One region of the Acidovorax sp. WCS2018Noco2-16 genome, then DNA from elsewhere that is predicted to be linked to it. Evidence: predicted binding sites of a transcription regulator. Region 1 holds the regulator's gene; each other region holds the start of a gene.
What was found. Region 1 encodes LexA, which represses DNA repair genes until DNA is damaged. Its sites were predicted from a motif close to ACTGTATNNNNATACAGT; they were not measured.
Positions count from the first base shown of each region.

Region 2: recA (recombinase RecA) is a predicted target of LexA. The motif match lies at 2,262-2,279, and genes of this name have one in related genera.
Region 3: RQI28_RS11820 (DNA topoisomerase IV subunit B) is a predicted target of LexA. The motif match lies at 3,544-3,561, and genes of this name have one in related genera.

Region 1 is NZ_JAVTJJ010000001.1:34,482-42,058, reverse strand. Features, by position in the region: gene lpxK (tetraacyldisaccharide 4'-kinase) at 1-776, shown strand, start outside; gene RQI28_RS00190 (Trm112 family protein) at 833-1,018, shown strand; gene kdsB (3-deoxy-manno-octulosonate cytidylyltransferase) at 1,015-1,818, shown strand; gene adk (adenylate kinase) at 2,045-2,701, shown strand; gene RQI28_RS00175 (asparaginase) at 2,771-3,736, opposite strand; gene lexA (transcriptional repressor LexA) at 3,830-4,504, shown strand; gene RQI28_RS00165 (hypothetical protein) at 5,160-5,381, shown strand; gene hrpA (ATP-dependent RNA helicase HrpA) at 5,497-7,577, opposite strand, start outside.
Region 2 is NZ_JAVTJJ010000007.1:56,808-64,384, reverse strand. Features, by position in the region: gene RQI28_RS14445 (sensor histidine kinase N-terminal domain-containing protein) at 1-823, opposite strand, end outside; gene RQI28_RS14440 (response regulator transcription factor) at 935-1,624, opposite strand; gene RQI28_RS14435 (MarR family winged helix-turn-helix transcriptional regulator) at 1,695-2,198, opposite strand; gene recA (recombinase RecA) at 2,340-3,455, shown strand; gene recX (recombination regulator RecX) at 3,560-4,033, shown strand; gene RQI28_RS14420 (tripartite tricarboxylate transporter substrate binding protein) at 4,183-5,157, shown strand; gene RQI28_RS14415 (DUF1631 family protein) at 5,201-7,577, opposite strand, start outside.
Region 3 is NZ_JAVTJJ010000004.1:177,870-185,446, reverse strand. Features, by position in the region: gene bamC (outer membrane protein assembly factor BamC) at 1-420, opposite strand, end outside; gene dapA (4-hydroxy-tetrahydrodipicolinate synthase) at 485-1,381, opposite strand; gene RQI28_RS11835 (class I SAM-dependent methyltransferase) at 1,416-2,000, opposite strand; gene RQI28_RS11830 (hypothetical protein) at 2,070-2,237, opposite strand; gene RQI28_RS11825 (MFS transporter) at 2,249-3,472, opposite strand; gene RQI28_RS11820 (DNA topoisomerase IV subunit B) at 3,579-5,567, shown strand; gene RQI28_RS11815 (lytic transglycosylase domain-containing protein) at 5,554-6,429, shown strand; gene parC (DNA topoisomerase IV subunit A) at 6,497-7,577, shown strand, end outside.

The sequences.
Region 1 (7,577 bases):
CTGGCTGGCAGCCCGGCATCGTCTCGCGCGGCTATGGCCGGCAGACCACCGACTGCCGCGCCGTACTGCCTGACAGCAGCGCCGCCGACGTGGGCGATGAACCCGCGCTGCTGGCCCGCAGCACGGGCGCCCCGGTGTTTGTCGCAGCCCGCCGTGCAGAGGCTGCCCATGCCTTGCTGGCGGCCCAGCCTGCCGTCAACGTCATCGTCTGCGACGACGGCCTGCAGCATCTGGCGCTGGCCCGCGACATCGAGCTGTGCGTGTTCAACGACGAAGGCATTGGCAACGGCTGGCTGCTGCCGGCCGGCCCGCTGCGCGAGCCCTGGCCGCGCCCGGTGGACGCGGTGCTGCACGCCGGGCCTCGCCCCACGGGCGGCGATGCGCCGGCCTTTGCCCTGCAGCGCGGATTGGCAGCCGACGCCGTGCAGGCCGACGGCTGCCGCGTGCCGCTGTCCAGCCTGTTAGGGCAGCCACTGCACGCCATTGCGGCCATTGCCAGGCCACACGACTTCTTCAGCATGCTGCGCGCCCAAGGGTTGACGGTGGAACATGCCGAAGCGCTGCCAGATCACTATGATTTTAATAGCTGGAAGCGCTTATCTGATAAGCGATACAGGCTGATTTGCACCGAAAAAGACGCGATCAAGCTGTGGCCGAATTACCCCGACGCACTGGCCGTTCCGCTGGCTCTGCGTCTGCCACCCGAGTTCTTCACGACGCTGGATGCGCAACTGGCGCGAGCCAACTCGCAACTATCATCGGCAGCTGCGGCCTGACCGACGGCCGCGCCCTCTTCTCACCCGCACATATCGCCCCACCGGGCGCCGACGCCATGGACCCCAAACTGCTCGACCTACTGGTCTGCCCTGTCACCAAAGGCCCGCTCGTTTTTGACCGTGATCGCCAGGAACTGGTCTCGCGCAGCGCGCGCCTGGCCTACCCTGTGCGCGACGGTATTCCCGTGCTGCTGGAAAACGAAGCCCGCACCCTCACCGACGACGAAATCGACGCTGCATGAGTGGCGCTGCTGTGCCCGCTCGGCCTGCTCGGCCAGATTTCACGATACTGATCCCGGCCCGCCTGGCATCGACCCGCCTGCCGAACAAACCGCTGGCGGACATCGCCGGACTGCCGATGGTGGTGCACGTGGCGCGCCGCGCTGCGCTCAGCGGTGCACGGCGCAGCGTGGTGGCGGCAGATGACGAGCGCATCGTCGCGGCATGCCGCCAGCATGGTGTGGAAGCCGTGCTCACCCGCGCCGATCATGCGAGCGGCAGTGACCGGCTGGCCGAGGCGTGCGAGTTGCTCGGGCTGGCGGGTGACGACATCGTGGTCAACGTGCAGGGCGACGAGCCGCTGATCGACCCCGCCCTCATCGATGCCGTGGCCGGGCTGTTGTCCGAGCGCCACGACGCCAGCATGGGCACGGCCGCGCACGCCATCGATTCAGTCGACGACTACGTGAATCCCAACGTGGTGAAGGTGGTGCTCGACGGACGGGGATTGGCCCATTACTTCAGCCGCGCCCCCATTCCGCACGCACGCGACCATGCGCCAGGCACGGCTTGGTGGAAGGACGCTACCGGTCCAGCCGGCTACGCGCCGCTGCGCCACGTTGGCATCTACAGCTACCGCTCCGCATTCCTGCGGCAGTTTCCGCAACTGGCACCAGCCCCCACCGAGGCGTTGGAAGCGCTGGAACAATTGCGCGCGCTATGGCACGGCCACCGCATCGCGGTGCACGTGGCGGCGACGGCGCCCGGCCTGGGCGTCGATACGCCGGCGGATCTGGAACGCGTGCGTTCCCTGTTGGCTTAGGCGGCCCAGCCAGCACTGCGCCCGGCCAGACCCGCCATGCACCCAGGCGGTGCGAAGACGCCGCGAAACGCGCTCGGCAACTACTAGCGCCGCGCCGCGTCACCTTGATGACGCGTCAGTTTGGTGCAGGTGTCGCATGCTATCCTCGACCGCAACGATTGCACCCGCCCGGCGCACGCTCAGCCGCGGCCGGATGCCAGCCGAATTCAACATCGAGAGGAGATCCATGAAGCTGATTCTTTTGGGCGCGCCTGGCGCGGGCAAAGGCACCCAGGCCGCGTTCCTTTGCAAGAAGTACGGCATTCCGCAAATTTCCACGGGCGACATGCTGCGCGCCGCGGTGAAGGCCGGCACGCCGCTGGGTCTCGAAGCCAAAGCCGTGATGGACGCTGGCGCGCTCGTCAGCGACGACCTCATCATCAATCTGGTAAAGGAACGCATCGCCCAGCCCGATTGCGCACAAGGCTTCCTGTTCGACGGCTTTCCCCGCACCATTCCCCAGGCCGACGCCATGAAGGCCGCCGGCGTCAAGCTGGACTACGTGCTGGAAATTGACGTGCCGTTCGAAGCGATCATCGAACGCATGAGCGGCCGCCGCTCGCACCCGGCCAGTGGCCGCACATACCACGTCAAGTTCAATCCGCCCAAGGTCGACGGCAAGGACGACGTGACCGGTGAAGAACTGATCCAGCGCGAAGACGACAAGGAAGCCACGGTGAAGAAGCGCCTGGATGTCTACAGCGCGCAGACCCGCCCGCTGGTCGACTACTACTCGAGCTGGGCTCAACAAGAGCCCGATGCAGCGCCCAAGTACCGCGCCATCAGTGGAACGGGATCAGTGGAAGAAATCACCCAGCGCGCGCTGCAGGCCCTGTCGAACTGACCGCAGCCTGAACCGATGAACAAAGCCCCGCATGCGGGGCTTTTGCTTTGGGCGGTAGGTGATAGGCATTCAGTGCGAGCGAGCCGCCAGCAGTTCAAGCAACAACGAACCCCGCGCCTTTACCGCCCCCAGGCCGTGCGCATCAGCCTGCAGGGAATCCCCCGGACGCGGCAACACCCGGCCCAGCAGGCAGCGCGAGCTCACCCGCACCGCCACGCCCGCCGCTTGTGCACGCAGTAGCGCAGCCTCCAGATCATGGTGCAGCGTGCCGTTGCCCGTTGCAGCCACCACCAGGCCCGCCACGCCGTCGGCCACCAGCAGATCCACTACACGGCCCGACGCACCGGCGTGGTTGAGCAACACCTCGACGCGGGGCCAGCTTGACGGTGCAGCGGTGGCCCACTGAGAGCGGGCATGCAGTGGCTCAGCGGAAGGCCAGTCGCGCGCCAGCCGCACCTGGCCTTCCTCCACCCAGCCAAGGGGGCCGCTGTCTCCGGAATCGAAAGCATCCACGCGATACGGATGTACCTTGCGAACCTGCTCGGCACCATGCAGCGTGCCGGCGGCTACCGCCACGACGCCACGCGCACCTGGGGTGGCAGCCACCGCCACGGCATCGAGCAGATTCTGCGGCCCGTCTGGCGTCAGGGCGGAGGCCGGCCGCATGGCGCAGGTCAGCACCACTGGCTTGTGGGCATCCAGCACCAGCCGCAGGAACCAGGCCGTCTCTTCCAGCGTATCGGTGCCGTGCGTGATGACGATGCCGCGCACCTCGGGGTCGGCCAGATGCACTGCGCAACGGTCGCCCAGCCGCTGCCAGATGCCGAAGTCCATGTCCTTGCTGTCCACCTGGGCGACCTGTTCGGCCACCAGCTCGCCGCCCGCAGCGGCCACCAGGCCAGGCACCGCATTCAGCAGTTGCTGCACCCCCACCTGGGCAGCGATGTAGCCGATGTTGTCCGACGAGTCGCTGGCGGTGCCAGCGATCGTGCCCCCCGTTCCCAGCACCACGATTTTTTGAGCGCCCACTTGCATCCTTCGAAAAACTGGTTAAAAATACAGGTACTGGATTAAAAAACAGTCCCGCCGTCGATCCTTTTGATCACCGCATTGCACTGGAACCTCGCCATGCTCGACAGTCCCAAGCTCACCGCCCGCCAGCAACAGATTCTGGATCTCATCCAGACCGCCATCGCCCGCACTGGTGCTCCACCCACTCGCGCCGAAATCGCTGCGCAACTGGGCTTCAAGTCCGCCAATGCGGCCGAGGAACACCTTCAGGCGCTGGCACGCAAAGGCGTCATCGAACTGGTCAGCGGCACGTCGCGCGGTATCCGCCTGCGCAGTGAAACCGTGCGCTCCATCAACGCGGCACGCGGCACGCAGTTCAATTTGCCCATTCCAGGCCTGTCACAGCTGGTGCTTCCGCTGATCGGCCGCGTCGCCGCAGGCTCGCCGATTCTCGCGCAGGAACATGTAGACCAGACCTATAGCGTGGAAGGCAGCCTGTTTCAGCACAAGCCCGACTACCTGCTGAAAGTGCGCGGCATGTCCATGCGCGATATCGGCATCATGGACGGCGACCTGCTGGCAGTTCAGTCCACGCGCGAAGCCCGCAACGGCCAGATCATCGTCGCCCGCCTGGGTGACGACGTGACCGTCAAGCGCTTGCGCCGAACCGGCACGGCCGTTGAGCTGCTGCCAGAAAACCCAGACTACCCGGTGATCACCGTTCAACCCGGTGAGCCGTTCGAAATCGAAGGCCTGGCCGTAGGGCTGATCCGCAACACGATGCTCATGTAGCGCGAACGCGGCGTGCCGCAGGTGGCGGGCGTCTGGCGGTGGGGTGGGAGTACGGCGCACATAGCGCCTTACCAAAGCCTTACACGCCAACCCTGCGGCAAGTCGCCCAATGGCAATCCTGCCTGTGTTCAACCCTCCGTGCCGTCGCACGGGGCTGGTGCTGCCACCGGGCGGCCCGGGTTGCCAGCTTGCTCGCGCACTGTCTTGAAATGGCTTATTTGAAAAGCCAGGTTGAGTCGTCGCCGACTTGCGAAAAGCAATCTGAGCTAGCCGTTCCGGAACGCTCCAGCGCTGTTCGAGGCATTGACCACGATGGAGTTTTCACATGGGAATTGCCCTGCTTGCCTTTTCGTCTTTGTCGCAGCCCGTCAAAGCCCTGACTCAGTTTTTCGCTCGCCCAAGCCGCGGCGCAAGCCCGAGCGATGCACTGCCCTCAAATCATGTCCGCCCGGCAGCCGGCATTGGTTCTCAGCAGCCCGCTGCCCCTTCTTGCCAGCCAGTGGCCACAGCGAATGCCCCATTGGCCAGTCCGGCTCCAGTGGTGTCCAGTTCGGGCTTTTCCGCTCCTGCAGGGACATGGCCAGTGATTGCACCTGCGCGTTCCTTGTTGACCCTGCCACGGCAACAGGTTCCGTCGACTTCACGGGTAAATGCCTTGCCCGCTGCACCTGCGAAGGCTGCCAACGCCGACCGCTTTCATGCCGGCACCGGCAGCTACCAGCACGGTTCTGCCCTCAAGAAAGACCGCCCCATGCTGCGCGTGATGCGCCGCGTACACGCGACCGACCCCGCAAGGCTGGTGATTTCCGGGCGTATGGCCGATGTATGCGCTGAGCTCGACCGCCTGGCAGCATCAGAGGCTCACTTGGCCGTCTGACCACCAGGTTTCGAACCACGCAGGCGAAGGCGAACTCGAATGGACCTCACCGTCACCGGCCCGCTGTGCGCCGCCCGTTGAGTGACTTCGCCAGCGTCCGTGCTGTCATCACACGCTACGCGTTGATCTGTGCCCAGAGCTTGTCCAGTCGTTTGACGCTGACCGGCTGCGGGGTGCGCAGTTCCTGCGCGAAGAAGCTCACGCGCAATTCCTCCAGCAGCCAGCGCAACTCTTGCATGCGACTGTCCACCTTGCCCTTTCGGTCAGCCACCAGGCGCCAATAGCGCTGCTCCTGTGGGCGCAATTCCGTCAGTCGTGCTGCATCGCGCGAAGGGTCGGCCCGGTGCTTGTCCAGCCGCAGGGTGATGGCCTTGAGATAGCGTGGAAAGTGCGCCAGTTGAGTCCACGGCGCTGCTGCCAGGAACTGCCGGGGCATCAACCGCTGCAGTTGCTGCTGGGCGTCCTGCGTGGCCTCCGGCGCGTTCTTCGTGTCCTTGATCTTGCGCGCGGCAGTGGCAAACTCCACCAGGATGGTGCCAGCCAGGCGGGCGACTTCGTTGGCAATCAGGGTGAGGCGACCCCGTCCCTCTTCCACCCGGCGCTTGAAGTCGGCCTCGTTGGTCGGCAGCGGGTCTTGCAGAAAGGCGCGCTCCAGCGCAATGTCGAGAATCTGCGTGCGCAGTTCTTCCTGTGTGCCCAGCGGCATGTAGGCGACGGCCATTCGCTGCAAGTCTGGAATGTTCTTTTCCAGGTACTTCAGCGCGTCCTTGATCTGCAGCGCGAACAGGCGCCGCAGCCCCGCGCGGTGCTTGGCTGCCGCCGCTTCGGGCTCGTCGAACACTTCGATGGTGACGGCGTCGGTGCCGTCGATGAGCGCCGGAAAGCCGATCAGCGTCTGGCCTGCCTTGCGAATTTCCATCAGCTCGGGCAACTCGCCGAAGGTCCAGGCCGTGTAGCGTTGTCCGGCGGCCGTGGCCGGCTTGTTGGCAGCATCTGCAGCAGCGGGCGTTTTCGCGGCCTGGCCACCAGATCTATTTGCTACACTTTTAATAGCTACTTGCGCTTTACTATCAAGCGCTGGAGGCATATTTGATGCTAAATCTCCACCACCAGCGAGCTTCAGCCCCGCGAGCGCTTGAAACGCGCCGCGCGCCTTGGCGCCCCACTCCGCCTTCAGCGCACCCAGGTTGCGCCCGTGGCCCAGCTGCCGCCCGTGTTCGTCCACCACGCGGAAGTTCATGAACAGATGGGGGGACAGCATGTCCAGCTTGAAGTCTGCTCGCTTCACATCCAGCGACGTTTCTGTCTGCACCTGCTTGAGCAGCACGTCGGTCAGGCTGCCATGGCCGAAGCGCTCGGGTGCACCGAGCAACCCAGCCAGCCGCGCGGCGCTTTCGGGCAGCGGCACGAAGCGGCTACGCGGGCGCTGCGGCAGGCTTTTCAGCAGCGCCTGGATCTTCGCCTGCAGCATGCCAGGCACCAGCCATTCGCAGCGTTCGTCGTTCACCTGGTTCAGCACGAACAGCGGCACGGTCACGGTGATGCCATCGCGGGCATCCCCCGGTTCGTGCAGGTAGCTGGCAGCGCAGTCCACGCCGCCCAGCCGCACGGTCTTAGGGAAGGCGTTGCTGGTGATACCGGCTGCTTCATGGCGCATCAACTCGTCGCGGGTCAGTTTGAGCAGGTCGGGGTTCTGGCGGGCTTCGTCGCCGTACCAAGCCTCGAAGCCGGCGCCCGTGCACACGTCGGCCGGCACCTGCTGATCGTAGAAGGCGTAGATCAGCTCGTCGTCCACCAGCACGTCCTGGCGGCGTGACTTGTGCTCCAACTCTTCCACCTTGGCGATCAGCTTCTGGTTGGCGGCCAGGAACGGCAGGCGCGTCTCCCACTGCCCCGCCACCAGCGCCTCGCGGATGAAGATGTCCCGCGCAGCGTGCGGATCGACCTTGCCGAAGTTGACGCGGCGGTTGTTGTAGATGACCAGACCGTAGAGCGTGGCGCGCTCCATGGCGGACACCTGCGCAGCCTTCTTTTCCCAATGCGGGTCGAGCAGCTGCTTTTTCAGCAGGTGGCTGCCGATCTCTTCGACCCATTGCGGCTCGATGGCGGCGATGCCGCGCCCGAAGAGGCGTGTGGTCTCCACCAGTTCTGCCGCGACGATCCAGCGGCCGGGCTTCTTGCTCAAGTGCGCGCCAG
Region 2 (7,577 bases), on a different contig from region 1:
AGCCCTCGCGCTGCGCCAGGTCGGCCTGCATGCGCAGGCCCGCCAGCGGCGTCTTGAGCTGGTGCGCGGCGTCGGCAAGAAAGCGCTTTTGCGTGGCGATGGATTCGTTGAGCCGGCGCAGCAGATCGTTGACCGAGTCGACCAGCGGCGCCACTTCCATCGGCACGGCCTTGTGGTCGAGCGGCGACAGATCGTCGGGCTTGCGCGCGCGAATGCGCTCTTCCAGCTGCGACAGCGGCTTGATGCCGCGCGCCAGCGCCAGCCACACCAGCAGCACGGCCAGCGGCAATATGGCGAACTGCGGCAGCATCACGCCCTTGATGATTTCGGTGGCCAGCACGCTGCGCTTTTCACGGGTTTCGGCCACCTGCACCAGCGCCGCCGGCGCGCCGGGCAGCGGCACGCGCACCCACAGGTAGGCGATGCGGATGTCGATGCCGCGCAGCTCGGCATCGCGCAGCCGCACCTCGCCAGAGAACGGCTTTTCGTCGTCGGGCGGCTTCGGCAGCTCGCGCTCGCCCGACAGGTACGCGCCGTCGGGCGACACGACCTGGTAGTAGACGATGTCGGATTCGTCGGCGCGCAGGATCTCGCTGGCGGGCTGCGGCAGGTTGAACTGCACCCGGTCGTCCTGCACGGTGACCAACTGCGCCAGCGCGTGGGCGTTGTATTCGAGCGCGCGGTCAAACGGCTTGTTGGCCAGCCCCTGCGCCACCAGCCAGGTCAGCGCCAGGCTGACGGGCCACAGCAGCAAGAGCGGCGTGAGCATCCAGTCGAGGATTTCGCCGAACAGGGAGCGCTGTTCGCGCTGGAAGATCTTCACGCCAAGGGCTCGGCTGCCATACGGTGGTGAGCGGTGGGTGGTAGGGTTTGAGGTGTTTTAAGGCTCTAGCGCTTGATGGTCAAGCGCGAGTAGCTATAAAAACAAGAGCAATCATGCCACCGAGCGCTCGGGCGCGACCTTTTCCAGGCAGTAGCCCAGGCCGCGCACCGTGGCGATGCGGATCGGGCCGCGCTCGATCTTCTTGCGCAGGCGGTGGATGTACACCTCGATGGCGTTGTTGCTCACCTCTTCGCCCCATTCGCACAGTCGCTCGACCAGTTGTTCCTTGCTGACCAGGCGGCCGGCGCGCTGCAGCAATACCTCGAGCAAGCCCAGCTCGCGCGCCGACAGCTCGACCATGCGGCCGTCGATGGTGGCCACGCGCCCGGCCTGGTCGTACACCAGCGGACCGTGGCGGATCACGCTGGTGGTGCCGCCCATGCCGCGCCGGGTCAGCGCCCGCACGCGCGCTTCCAGCTCCTGCAGCGAAAACGGCTTGGCCATGTAATCGTCGGCGCCGAAGTCCAGGCCCTTGACGCGCTCATCCACGCTGTCGGCGGCGGTGAGGATCAGCACCGGCATGGCCGAGCCCCGGCCGCGCAGGCGCTTGAGCACCTCCAGGCCGTGCAGGCGCGGCAGGCCCAGGTCCAGTATCAGCAGATCGAATTCGCTATTGGCCAGCAGCGCGGCGTCGGCCTCGGTGCCGCTGGCCACATGGTCGACCACCGCGCCCGATCCGCGCAGCGTGCGCAGCAGGCCGTCGGCCAGCACCTGGTCGTCTTCGGCAATGAGAATTCGCATGCGTTGGTCTCCTGGTGCGCGGTCTGGGGTCGAAGCTTCGACACGCCGCGCGTGGCGGTGATTCTAGGCGTCAGTCCACCGGCGCATCACCGCCGGCATAAGCCTCCAGCCCAATGGCCACCACCGTGGCCACGTCGTGGCCGACCGCATCGCGAAACTCCGCCTCAGCCTGCGCCACGGCGCGCTGAAAAGCCTGCAGCCAGGCCAGCCCGGTGGGCGTGAAGCGCACGCGGCGTGCGCGGGCGTCCAGCGGGTCGGGCTCGCGCGTGACCAAGCCCCAGGCCTCGCACTGGTCCACCAGGTTGGCCATGGCCTGCTTGGTCATGCCCGCGCGGCGCGCCAGGTCGGTCAGCCGGTCGCCGGAGAGCGCCAGGTGGCGCGTGATGTGCACATGCGCCGCGCTGATCTGGTCACGCGCGGCCAGGTTGGACAGCGCCAGCGGCACCTCTACGTCGTGCGCCATCAGTTGCAGCACACGGGCGTCGAAGCGCCGCATGGCATGACCCAGCAGCCGGCCGAGGTGGGTGTGCCGCCAGCTGTCGCCGGCAGCCGGAGAGTGAGTCAAATCAGCCATGGGTCGATTGTCAGCCAAACTGACCAAAATTTGCTTTGAAACCTTGCAACCCGCCCATAAACTACTGTTCAAGCATCCAGCCTGTGCTTAACAGCAGATCGGATGAAACGCATAACCCCCTTGTTTTTCCAGGAGTTTTCCATGGACGTCGCAGTCAAGAACACCAACCCCGCACAACCCGTCAACGCCGAAAAGGCCAAGGCCCTGCAAGCCGCGCTGGCGCAGATCGAAAAGCAGTTCGGCAAGGGCACGATCATGCGCCTGGGCGAAGGCGAGGTGATCGAGGATATCCAGGTCGTCTCCACCGGCTCGCTGGGCCTGGACGTGGCCCTGGGCGTGGGCGGCCTGCCGCGTGGCCGCGTGGTCGAGATCTACGGCCCGGAAAGCTCGGGCAAGACCACGCTCACGCTGCAGGTCATCGCCGAGATGCAGAAGGTGGGCGGCCAGTGCGCCTTCGTCGACGCCGAGCACGCGCTGGACGTGCAGTACGCCCAGAAGCTGGGCGTGCAGCTGTCCGACCTGCTGATCAGCCAGCCCGACACCGGTGAACAAGCACTGGAAATCGTCGACAGCCTGGTGCGCTCGGGCGCCGTGGATCTGATCGTCATCGACTCGGTGGCCGCACTGACCCCCAAGGCTGAAATCGAAGGCGAGATGGGCGACGCGCTGCCCGGCCTGCAGGCCCGCCTGATGAGCCAGGCGCTGCGCAAGCTCACTGCCACCATCAAGAAGACCAATTGCATGGTCATCTTCATCAACCAGATCCGCATGAAGATCGGCGTGATGTTCGGCAGCCCCGAAACCACGACCGGCGGCAATGCGCTGAAGTTCTATGCCTCCGTGCGCCTGGACATCCGCCGCACCGGCACCATCAAGAAGGGCGACGAAGCCATCGGCAACGAAACCAAGGTGAAGGTGGTGAAGAACAAGGTGAGCCCGCCCTTCAAGACGGCCGAGTTCGACATCCTGTTCGGCGAAGGCATCAGCCGCGAAGGCGAGATCATCGACATGGGCGTAGAAGCGCGCATCATCGAAAAGAGCGGCGCCTGGTATGCCTACAACGGCGAGAAGATCGGCCAGGGCCGTGACAACGCCCGCGAATTCCTGCGCGAGAACGCTGACCTGGCGGTGGAGATCGAGAACAAGGTGCGCGAGAGCCTGGGCATCTCGCTGTTGCCGGGCGGCGTGCCCGCAGCAGCCGAGGGCAAGGCCGACAAGGCGCCCAAGGCCGACAAAGCCGACCGGGCGGAGAAGTGATCCGGGGTTGAATCCGGCACGCCCTTCCATCTGCGATTTTTGAACGAAAAGTGGCTGCAGCGCTTGATTGACAAGCGCTGCAAGCTACATTTTTCATAGCACCAATGGGTTTTGCCACGTTATCGCTCAAGGGCCGCGCGCTGCGCCTGTTGGCACAGCGCGAGCATTCCCGCGCCGAGCTGCAGACCAAGCTGTCGCGCCACGTGCAGGAAGGCGACGACCTGGCCGCCGTGCTCGACGAGTTGGAGGCCAAGGATTTCATCAACGCCGGCCGGGTCGCCGATTCGGTCGTCAACCGCCGCGCCCCCAGGCTGGGCATGCAGCGCGTGATGCAGGAGCTGCGCGGCAAAGGGCTGGACGAAGCCCTGGTGCGCGCCACGGCCGAACGCTTGAAGGACACGGAAATCGACCGCGCCCGCGCCGTGTGGCGCCGCCGCTTCGACGGCCCGCCGCAAAGCTTGCAGGAGCGCGCGAAGCAGACGCGCTTTTTGATGACGCGGGGCTTTGGCGGCGACACGGTGCGCAAGGTGTTGGCGGGTGCTTTAGAAGACGCGGGCGATGAGGGCAGCGCGGGTTGATGGGGTCTGATGAGGGCTGTACCCCGGTCGTCATGCCATGCCGGCAAGGCATAGCAGACAGAGGGCGCTGGCGCTAGGCACGCGGCGGCAGGCCGGTCATAGTGAGGCTCGACCTCCGGCCCGCGTCCGGGGGCGCAGGAGACCTTTCCATGAATAGAAGACGCTGGGCCTTTAGCGCCCTGCTGGCGCTGGGCCTGCCGCCCTTGCGCGCGTTGGCGCAACCCCTTTCCTCGCGGGCGATACGCATCGTGGTGCCGTTCGGCCCGGGCGGCGTGGCCGACCTGACGGTACGCAGCGTGGCGCAGAAGATGGCCGCGTCGCTGGGGCAAAGCATCGTGGTGGACAACAAGCCCGGCGCGGGCGGCGTGGTGGCCGCCAGCACGGTCGCCAATGCCGCGCCCGATGGGCACACCCTGCTGCTGATGTCGAACGGCACCGCAGTCAGCGCAGGCCTTTTCGCCTCACTGCCCTACGACACGGTGAAAGACTTCGCGCCCATCTCCACGCTGGGCAGCTTCGATCTGGCGGTGCTGGTGGCCGCCAACAGCCCGATCACCTCGATGCGCACCCTGATCGCCGAGGCCAAGGCCCGGCCCGGGCGCCTCAACATCGCGACCGTGCAGGTGGGCAGCACACAGCACTTGGCGGCCGAGCTGCTGAAAAGCACGCTGAACATCGACGTGCAGGTGGTGCCTTTCAACGGCACGCCCGCCGTCGTCACTGCGTTGCGCGGCGGCCAGGTGGATGCGGCCGTGGAAATACTCGCGCCCGTGACGAGCCAGATCACCGGCAAGGCGTTGCGCGGGCTCGCGGTGATGGGCGCCAGGCGCGCCAGGTCGCTGCCGGACGTGCCGACCGTGGCGGAAAGCGATGCAGCAGCAAAGGGGTTCGACGTGACTTCATGGAACGCCCTGGCGGCACCCGCCCGCACGCCGCCCGACGTGATCGCCCGGCTGAACCGCGAAGTGAACGCCGCGCTGGCCGCACCGGAGCTGCGCCGGCAGTTGCAGGAGTGGGGAGTCGAGGCGCGGGGCAGCACGCCCGCGCAGCAGGCGGCATTGCTGGCCAGCGAGATCCAGCGTTGGTCAGCCGTGATTCAGCGTGCCGGGATTCCGAAGCAATAGCCAGTAGCCGCGCGGGCACGCCCCGGTGCGCGCTGCGGAAACCTCAGCCCAGCAGCCGCTCCGGATTCGCGTCGAGCTTGGCCAGCGCGTCGCGTGTGGCGCGCGTGGTGAGGCCTTCGTCGTCCTGCCCCACCAGCAGGCCGGCCTGCAGATAGGCGCCCAGCCGGTGCAGCTGCAGCAGGTAGCTGCTGCCGTCGGTGGCGGCGAACAGATGCAGCTGCTTGCGCGCACTGTGCCAGACATACTGCACCTGGGCAGAGGCGCCGTTGTGGTCCAGCGTGTACCAGTTGCCCACCGGCAGCTCTTGTGCCCAAGCGACCATTTCGGCCTGCACCGGCGCGCCGTTGTCGGCCACCACGTGGATCGAGGACGCGTCGATGCCCAGCAGCATCTCGATGTTGTCCGCATTGAGCGGCATCTCGCCCAGCGTGGCGTCGGACAGGTAGTCTTCCAGGTTGGCCAGGCGCCGCGCCAGCGTGTCGATGTGCGCCTGCGGAATGGATGCCGTCTTGGACAGGAAGGCGTCGGCCAGCGTGTCGGTCAGCACTTTCACCTGGGCGTCCTGCGCCTCGCCGCTGGTGCCCACCAGCGCCAGCCCCTGGCGCACGCGCTGCAGCAGAGCCGGCAGGGTCTGGATGACCTTGGCGCGATCGGCGCGGTTGGGCTTGGCGCTGGCGGCCCATACCAGGTCGGCCGCCGTTTGCTTGAACACGGTGGTGTCGGCATGCTGCGGGCCGTCGCGCACGGCGGACAGGGCCAGCACCTCGGCCCAGGTCTTGAACAGGAACTCGCGGATCTCGTCGCGCACCGGCATGTCCTTGAGCAGCGCGCGCAGCTCGATGGTGTACTGGATCGCCAGCGTTTCCCGCTGCTCGACCTGCTGCGCCACCGTGACCAGGCGCGAGGTGGTCTGCTTCTCGGTCAGGAACTTGGACAGGAATTTCTCGAACTCGTCATACACCAGCTGGAACACGCGCTGCCCGGTTTCCGGGTATTGCTCGATCACCTGTACCACGCGGCGGATCTCGCCTTCCATGGCGCTGCCGCTGATGGCTGCCGCATCGAAGCCCAGCACCACCGCGCCCATGCGGTCGATGAGCTGGCGCGCGGGGTGGGTCAGGTTGCTGAAGAATTCCGGCTCGGCCAGCGCCACGCGCAGCACCGGCACCTGCAGCCGCGCGAACCACACCCGCACCGAGGGCGGAATGCGGTCTTCGCTCAGGATGCTCTGGAACATCAGGGCGACGACTTCGATGATGGCCTTTTCGCCCGCAGTCGTCGCCTTCTTCTTCAGCTCGGCAGAGCGCTCGCGCACGGCGCCCACCAGTTGCACGACGGCCACCGGGCTGTAGTCCTCGACCAAGGTGGCGCCGCCGTAATAGCTGTCGGCCTGCATGCGCTGCGCGGCCAGCGCCTGCACCAGCGCGGCCGATGCCGGCGGCGCGGGCTGGCCCGGCACACCGGGCTGACCCGGGTGCATCAACTGTCCGGGCTGCGAAAGATCGACGCCGGGCGCGGGCTGCACCAGCAAGCGCCGCAGCTGACCCATGACGCCCTGCGCCCGCTGCCGCGCACGCACCAGCGGCGTGACGAACAGGCCGGAGGGCGCGCCCGTCACGGGGCCGGGCTGGGTGAGGCCGGAGCGGAGCCCGGCGCCGCCTGCCAGCGCTTCACGCGAGGCGCGCAGCGCCTGCGTGGCCAGGCCGCCAGCAGACGATGTGGAAGCCGCGTTGACGCCGGCGTTTGCGCTGTCGGCCGCACCAGCACCACCACCACCCACCAGCGAGCCGCCGGCGGTGCGGCGCACCCGCGAGCGCAGGTCGTTGGACGCCTGCACGCCCTGGGCTTCAAGGAATGCCGCAGCTTCCTGGTACTGCGCCTGCACCAGCGCCGCCAGCTCGCGCTGCAGCGGATCGAGCGGCAACTGCAGATCGGTGCGCGGCAGGCCGGCATGCACCCACTGGTCTACCAGTGCCAGGCACAGCACTTCGGGCCGCAGGATGTCGTGGCTCTCCAGCTCCTGGCCTTCCAGTTGCTGGGTGCGCTGGCGCAGTGCATCGTAGTTGGTGCCGGCATGTTCGGCCACGGTAAGGGCGATGCGCGAGGCGAGGATCTTGTTTTCGACCACGTCGTCGCTCACCAGCTCGAAGCTGTCGGTGGCGGAAGACAGCGCGCCGCGCGACGTGGTGACCAGCGGAGCCAAGCTGCTGCGCCAGGCCCGGGCAACGCCCTCGATCCACTTCAGGTGATGCTGCTGATAGCGCGTCAGGGCATCCCGGCGGGACTGCATCTCGCGCTGTGTGGCGGTGAGGCCCGTCAACTCGACGAGGAAATCCAGCAGCTTTCTGTCGAGCGCCGGCAGCGCCGCGCACAGGCCTTCCGCAAACCGGTGCCGCGCCACACGGCCCAGCCGGCGGTGT
Region 3 (7,577 bases), on a different contig from region 1:
GCGGTTCTCGGCCCAGTCGGTTTCCAGCAGGCCCAGATTGGCCTGTTCGGTGGTGTAGACGAAGCCGTTTTCCAGCCAGAAGTCGCGCACGGGCTCCCACAGCTGATCGGCCGGGCGGTTGACGACCAGCCAGCGCTGGTTGCCGTCGCGCTCGATGCGCACGTCGCCGATGGTCTGCGGCGCTGCGTTGGCCTTGCCGACAGGGCGTTGCGCCTGGCCGGCTTCGAAGGCCGCGGCAGACACGGGGCCGCCAGGCACGACGTAGCGGGAATCGGTGGAGATCTGACGCAGGTCGGGCGGCACCTCCAGCGTGGAGCCCTTGGTGGCGCTCTTGTAGTCGATCTTGTCGTTTTCCAGAACGGAGCAGGCAGACAGGGCCATGGCAAGGCCAAGCAGGCCCAGGCGAGTAGTAGCGTTCACGCGAAAATCCTCTTGTGATCTGAGAGTGCCGAAGCGGGCAGGTACGTGCTGCAAAGGTGGCGGATTAAAGCAGACCGGCGGCGCGCAGGGCGCCCTCGACGATGGACTCGTTGGATTCAGCGAGCGGCGTCATGGGCAAACGCAGCGTTCCGCCGCAGCGGCCCATGCGTTGCAGCGCCCACTTCACGGGGATGGGGTTGGCCTCGACGAACAGGTGCTTGTGCACAGGCAGCAGGCTGAACTGGATTTCCATAGCGCGGCGCACGTCGCCCGCCAAGGCCGCAACGCAGAGCTGGTGCATCAGGCGCGGCGCCACGTTGGCCGTCACGCTGATGTTGCCCTGGCCGCCACACAGCATCAGTGCCACGGCGGTCGGGTCGTCGCCGGAATACACCGCGAAGCCCTTGGGCACTTCGCGGATCAGCCACTGCGCACGCTCGATGTTGCCGGTGGCTTCCTTGATTCCGATGATGCCGGGTACCTTGGCCAGGCGCAGCACCGTGTCGTGCAGCATATCGGCCACGGTGCGGCCGGGCACGTTGTAGAGCACGATGGGCAGGTCGCCCACGGCTTCGGCAATCGCCTTGAAGTGCTGGTACTGGCCCTCTTGCGTGGGCTTGTTGTAGTAGGGCACCACCTGCAGTTGCGTGTCGGCGCCCACCTTTTTGGCGAAGCGAGCCAGCTCGATGGCCTCTGCCGTGGAGTTGGCACCGCAGCCGGCCATGATGGGCACGCGCCCCGCAGCCTGTTCGACAGAGACGCGAATGATCTCGCAATGCTCTTCGACATTGACGGTGGGCGATTCGCCCGTCGTGCCCACGACGCCGATGCAGTCGGTGCCTTCGGCGACATGCCAGTCGATCAGTTGGCGCAGTGTGGGGTAGTCCACGCTGCCGTCCTCGTGCATGGGAGTGACGAGGGCGACGATGCTGCCGGTGAGAGGAGCGCTGGGAAGGGTCATGTCCGCGTGGTGAAACGGTAAAAGAGCATTCTAACTAGGGAGCCTGCCGTGCAGCAGCCCCTTGCGGGACCAGCGGGTGACGGCTTGCGGCGGCGCCGTGCTGCTCGCGGACGGCGGCGATGCGTTGCACGAATCGCTCGGGCGATGCAAGCCAGCCATCTTCAAATGCCACGGTACGCAGACCCTCGCAGGCGCCCAGCAGTTCCCCGGGCGCTAGAAGAAATTCGGGCCGCGCCGGCCGGCCGACGGTTTCATTGCCTGCCGCGAAGGTCTCGTACAGCAGCACGCCGCCAGGCGCCACGCTGGCGATCAGCGTGGGCAGCAGCGGCCTCCATAGGTAGTTGGTGACGATGACCGCGCCGAACTGGCGCCCGGCCAGCGGCCACGGGCCTGATTCGATGTCGACGCACACAGTTTCGACGGGCGGCTGCAGCGTGGCGAGTGGTGCCAATGCTTCTTGCGACCGGTCGACGCCGGTGACCGCATGCCCCAGCGCGTGCAGCCAGCGCACATGCCGGCCGGCGCCGCAGGCCACGTCGAGCACGCTGCCGCGCTCGGGCATCAGGTGCGCCCAGCGCGTGATCCATTCGGAAGGGGCTCCGTCGCCGTGACTCTTCATGCTATTGTTTTTATAGCTGCTTGCGCTTATGGATCAAGCGCTGGAGGCCGTTTTGATACAGATGGCGTGTCAGAAGCACGCCCAAACCTGATCGGCCATCATGACGACGAAATCCGGCTCCGCGTACAGCATGAACACCACCACCAGCACCGCGGCACCCAGGGTCCATCCCGCCCAGCGGCCGAAGCGCTGGCGGCGCGAGGGCGCGGCGGTGGAGTGGTGCAGAGCGGATGACATGTTTTTTCAGTTCAGGCGGGTTGCGGCTGGCGCGCGATGGGCGCTTCACGCACCGGCAGGTTCACGAGCCCGGCGAAGACGCCCAGTGCAATCGACAGATACCAGACCACATCGTAGCTGCCAGTACGGTCATATAGATAGCCGCCCAGCCACACGCCCAGAAAGCTGCCGATCTGGTGGCTGAAGAACACGAAGCCGCTCAGCATCGACAGATGCTGCACGCCGAAGATCTGCGCCACGGTGGCGTTGGTTGGCGGCACGGTGGACAGCCACAGCGCACCCATCACGGCCGAGAACACATAGACCGACATGGGCGTCAGCGGCACCATCAGGAAGACGCTGATCGCCACCACACGGCCAAAGTAGATGAACGACAGGATGTAGCGCTTCTGAATTCGCTGGCCCAGCGTGCCGGCCAAGTAGGTGCCGAAGATGTTGAACAGCCCTATCAGCGCCAGCGCATAGCTGGCCACCTGCGGCGACAGGCCGTGGTCCTTCAAGTAACTGGGCATGTGCACGCCGATGAACACCACCTGAAAGCCGCAGACGAAGTAACCCGCCGTCAGCAGCAGGAAGCTGGGATAGCGCAGCGCCTCGCCCACCGCCTGGCCGATGGACTGTTTGCGCGGGCTGGCCGCGCCGCCGGGCGCGTTGCCAAAGCCGGGTTCGCGCAGGCCGAAGGCCAGCGGCACGATCAGCAGCACCAGCATGGACAGCGCCAGCAGCGCTTCTTGCCAGCCGAACTGCGCGATGAGCTGGCCTTCGACCGGCACCATCAGAAACTGCCCAAACGAGCCCGCCGCCGCCGTCACGCCCATGGCCCAAGAGCGCCGCTCCGGCGCGATCTGCCTGCCCAGCACGCCGTAAATGACGGCGTAGGTCGTGCCGGCCTGCGCCGCGCCGATGAGCACGCCCGCTGTCAACGCAAAGGTCACTGGTGTGGGCGACAGCGCCATGCCGGCCAGGCCCAGCGCGTAGAGCAGCGCGCCGCCCATCAGCACACGAAACGCGCCGAACCGGTCGGCCGCCATGCCCGCAAAGATGCCGAACACGCCCCAGGCGATGTTCTGCACCGCGATCGCCAGCGCGAAGGTCTGGCGCGTCCAGCCCATCTCCTGCGTGATCGGCTGCAGCCACAGGCCAAAGCCGTGGCGGATGCCCATCGACAGCGTGACGATGGCGGCACCGCACAGCAGCACCTGCACCACGGGCAGTTTTTGTGTTTCTTTATGCATCCGGCGACTTTAGCCAAAACGGTGTGGCTGCGCTCGCTCGTCTGCTGGCATTGAAAGAAAGGTGTGGCGGGGCTGTGGTTATATCCAGCTACTACAATCCGCCGCCATGGCAGTCAAACCCGCATCCGCATCCGCTTCCACCAGCGAATATTCAGAAGGCTCGATCCGCGTTCTCAAGGGCCTGGAGCCCGTCAAGCAGCGTCCGGGCATGTACACCCGCACCGACAACCCGCTGCACATCATTCAGGAAGTGCTGGACAACGCCGCTGACGAGGCGCTGGCCGGCCACGGCAAAAAGATCAAGGTCACGCTGCATGCCGACGGCTCGGTGGGCATCGAAGACGACGGCCGGGGCATTCCCTTCGGCCTGCATCCGGAAGAAAAGGCGCCCGTCATCGAACTGGTGTTCACGCGGCTGCATGCCGGCGGCAAGTTCGACAAGGGCAAGGGCGGTGCCTACAGCTTTTCGGGCGGCCTGCATGGCGTGGGCGTGTCGGTCACCAATGCGCTGTCGCTGCGGCTGGAAGCCAGCACGCACCGCGAAGGCCAGATGGCGCAACTCGTCTTCCAGGGCGGCGACGTCACCGAGCCGCTGACGTCACGCCCGCTGGCTGCGGGCGAGCGCAAGCAGGGCACTACCGTGCGCGTGTGGCCCGATCCGAAGTACTTCGAGACCCCGGTTCTGCCGATGGCGGAGTTGACTCATCTGCTGCGCAGCAAGGCGGTACTGATGCCCGGCGTGACGGTGACGCTGGTCAACGAGAAAACCAAGGACGTGCAGACCTGGCAGTACAAGGGCGGTCTTCGCGACTACCTGGCGCAAACGCTGCATGCCGACCCGGTGATTCCGCTCTTCGAGGGCGAAGGCTTTGCCGACCGGAACCACGAAAGCTTTGCCGAAGGCGAGGGCGCCTCCTGGTGCGTGGGCTTCACCGACGAAGGCGCGCCGGTGCGCGAGAGCTACGTCAACCTGATTCCAACCAGCGCAGGCGGCACGCACGACGCAGGCCTGCGCGACGGCCTCTTCAACGCGGTCAAGAGCTTCATCGAACTGCATTCGCTGTTGCCCAAGGGCGTGAAACTGCTGCCCGAGGACGTGTTTGCACGCGCTTCGTACGTGCTGTCGGCCAAGGTGCTGGACCCGCAGTTTCAGGGCCAGGTGAAGGAAAAGCTCAATTCGCGCGACGCCGTGCGGCTGGTGTCGAGCTTCGTGCGTCCGTCGCTCGAACTCTGGCTGCACCAGCACGTCGAGTACGGCAAGAAGCTGGCAGAACTCGCCATCAAGGCCGCGCAGACGCGCCAGAAGGCCGGCCAGAAGGTCGAAAAGCGCAAGGGCTCCGGCGTGGCCGTGCTGCCCGGCAAGCTGACCGACTGCGAAAGCCGCGACCTGTCGCACAACGAAGTGTTTCTGGTGGAGGGCGACTCTGCCGGCGGCAGCGCCAAGATGGGCCGCGACAAGGAATGCCAGGCCGTGCTGCCGCTGCGCGGCAAGGTGCTCAACACCTGGGAGGTCGACCGCGACCGGCTCTTTGCCAACAATGAAATCCACGACATCTCGGTGGCGCTGGGGGTGGACCCGCACGGGCCCGAAGACACGCCCGACCTGTCGGGCCTGCGCTACGGCAAGGTCTGCATCCTGAGCGATGCCGACGTGGACGGCTCGCACATCCAGGTGCTGCTGCTCACCTTGTTCTTTCGCCACTTTCCCAAGCTCATCGAGACGGGCCACATCTACGTGGCGCGCCCACCGCTCTTTCGGGTGGACGTGCCCGCGCGCGGCAAGAAGCCGGCGTCGAAGGTGTATGCGCTGGACGAGGGTGAGCTGGAAGCCATTCTCGACAAGAGCGTCAAGGACGGCGTGGCGCGCGAGAAGTGCCAGATCAGCCGCTTCAAGGGCCTGGGCGAGATGAATGCCGAGCAGCTGTGGGAAACCACGCTCAACCCCGACACCCGCCGCCTGCTGCCCGTGCAACTGGGCGCGATGGACTTTGCCGCCACGGCAGGCCTCATCACCAAGCTGATGGGCAAGGGCGAGGCCGCCGCCCGGCGCGAGCTGATGGAACTGCACGGCGACGCCGTGGATGTGGACATCTGACATGGCTGCGCAGCGCGGCCAGCCCAGCTTGGTGCGGTGTGCGCTGCGCGGCGGTGCGGCGTGGGCGGAGCGTGTTTGGGGTGTTTTTGGCCTCTCGCGCTTGATGTGCCTGGGGTTGTTGCTATGGTTTTTGCAGCAATCGGCCCATGCCGACCTGTGGGCTCACGTCGATGAACGCGGCGTGACGCACTTCGCGGCCGAGCGCGTCGACGAGCGCTACACGCTGTACTTCCGTGGCGACGTGTTCGATTCCGCCATCGATGGACGCTCGGCCGGCACCGGCATCGTGCTGCCTGACTCGGCGCCCTCGGCCACGGCGGCGGGCGTGCGGCGGCTGGCGTATTTCGACATCGCCCCGGAGGTCAAGCGCGTCAAGCACCATCTGCGCGCCTCGGCCACGCAGCAGGGGCTCGATTACGAGTTGCTGCAGGCAGTAATCGCGACCGAATCAGGCTTCGACGCGCTGGCCGTGTCGCCGCGCGGTGCCGTGGGCCTGATGCAGGTGATGCCGGCCACGGCCGAACGCTTCGGCGTTGCGCGCGCGCCGCGCCGCACCATCGAGCAGCAGCTCGCCGACCCGGCCACCAACGTGGCCGCCGGCGCGCGCTACCTGCGGCATTTGATCGATCTGTTCGAAGGCCGGCTCGACCTGGCCCTGGCCGCCTACAACGCCGGCGAAGGCGCCGTGCGGCGCGCGGGCGACCGCATTCCGGCCTATCGCGAAACGCAGAATTACGTCAAGAGCGTGCTGGGGCTCTATGCCCTGCTGAAGCCGCCGCTGGCCCAGCCGGCCGCGCGCGCCGCCGGCGGCCGCGTGCGCATGGAACTGGCCGGCCCCGCAGCCCTGCCCGATCCGCGCTGATTGTTCGTGAACGACATCGCGGCGCACTGAAGGCCGTTTTCTTTCCTTTCCCTCATTTCCCCGACGCATGAGCGACAACGACCAACCCACTCTCGATCTCTCTCAGCCCGAGTCCGACGACAACCCGAGCCTGGCCAGTTACGCCCAACGTGCGTATCTGGAATACGCGCTCTCGGTGGTCAAGGGCCGTGCGCTGCCCGATGTGTGCGACGGCATGAAGCCGGTGCAGCGGCGCATTCTGTTTGCGATGGAGCGCATGGGCCTGGCCTACAGCGGCCCCACGCGCAACGTAGCCGCCAAGCCTGTCAAGAGCGCCCGCGTGGTGGGCGACGTGCTGGGCCGCTTTCACCCGCACGGCGACCAGTCGGCCTACGACGCGCTGGTGCGCCTGGCGCAGGACTTCAACCAGCGGTACCCGCTGATCGACGGCCAGGGCAACTTCGGCAGCCGCGACGGCGACGGCGCGGCGGCCATGCGCTACACCGAGGCGCGGCTGACGCGCATCGCCGGCCTGCTGCTCGACGAGATCGACCAGGGCACCGTGGACTTCGTGCCCAACTACGACGGCTCGACCGAAGAGCCGCGCCAGTTGCCCGCGCGCCTGCCGTTTGCTGTGCTCAACGGCGCCAGCGGCATCGCCGTGGGCCTGGCGACGGAAATCCCCAGCCACAACCTGCGCGAAGTGGCGGACGCCTGCGTGGCGTTGGTCAAGAACCCCAAGCTCAGCGACGACGAGCTGTTCGCGTTCATCCCCGGCCCGGACTATCCGGGCGGCGGCCAGATCATCAGCAGCACCGGCGACATTCAGGACGCCTACCGAACGGGGCGGGGCAGCCTGAAGGTGCGCGCGCGCTGGAAGATCGAAGACCTGGCGCGCGGCCAGTGGCAGCTGGTGGTCACCGAGCTGCCGCCGGGCGTGTCCACGCAGAAGGTGCTGGAAGAGATCGAGGAGCTGACCAACCCCAAGGTCAAAGCTGGCAAGAAGGCCTTGAGTGCTGAGCAGGTGCAGCTCAAGGCCACGGTGCTGGGCGTGCTGGACGTGGTGCGCGACGAGTCGAGCAAGGACGCGCCCGTGCGCCTGGTGTTCGAGCCCAAGACCGGCCGCGTGCCGCAGCAGGAGCTCATCACCTCGCTGCTGGCGCACACCA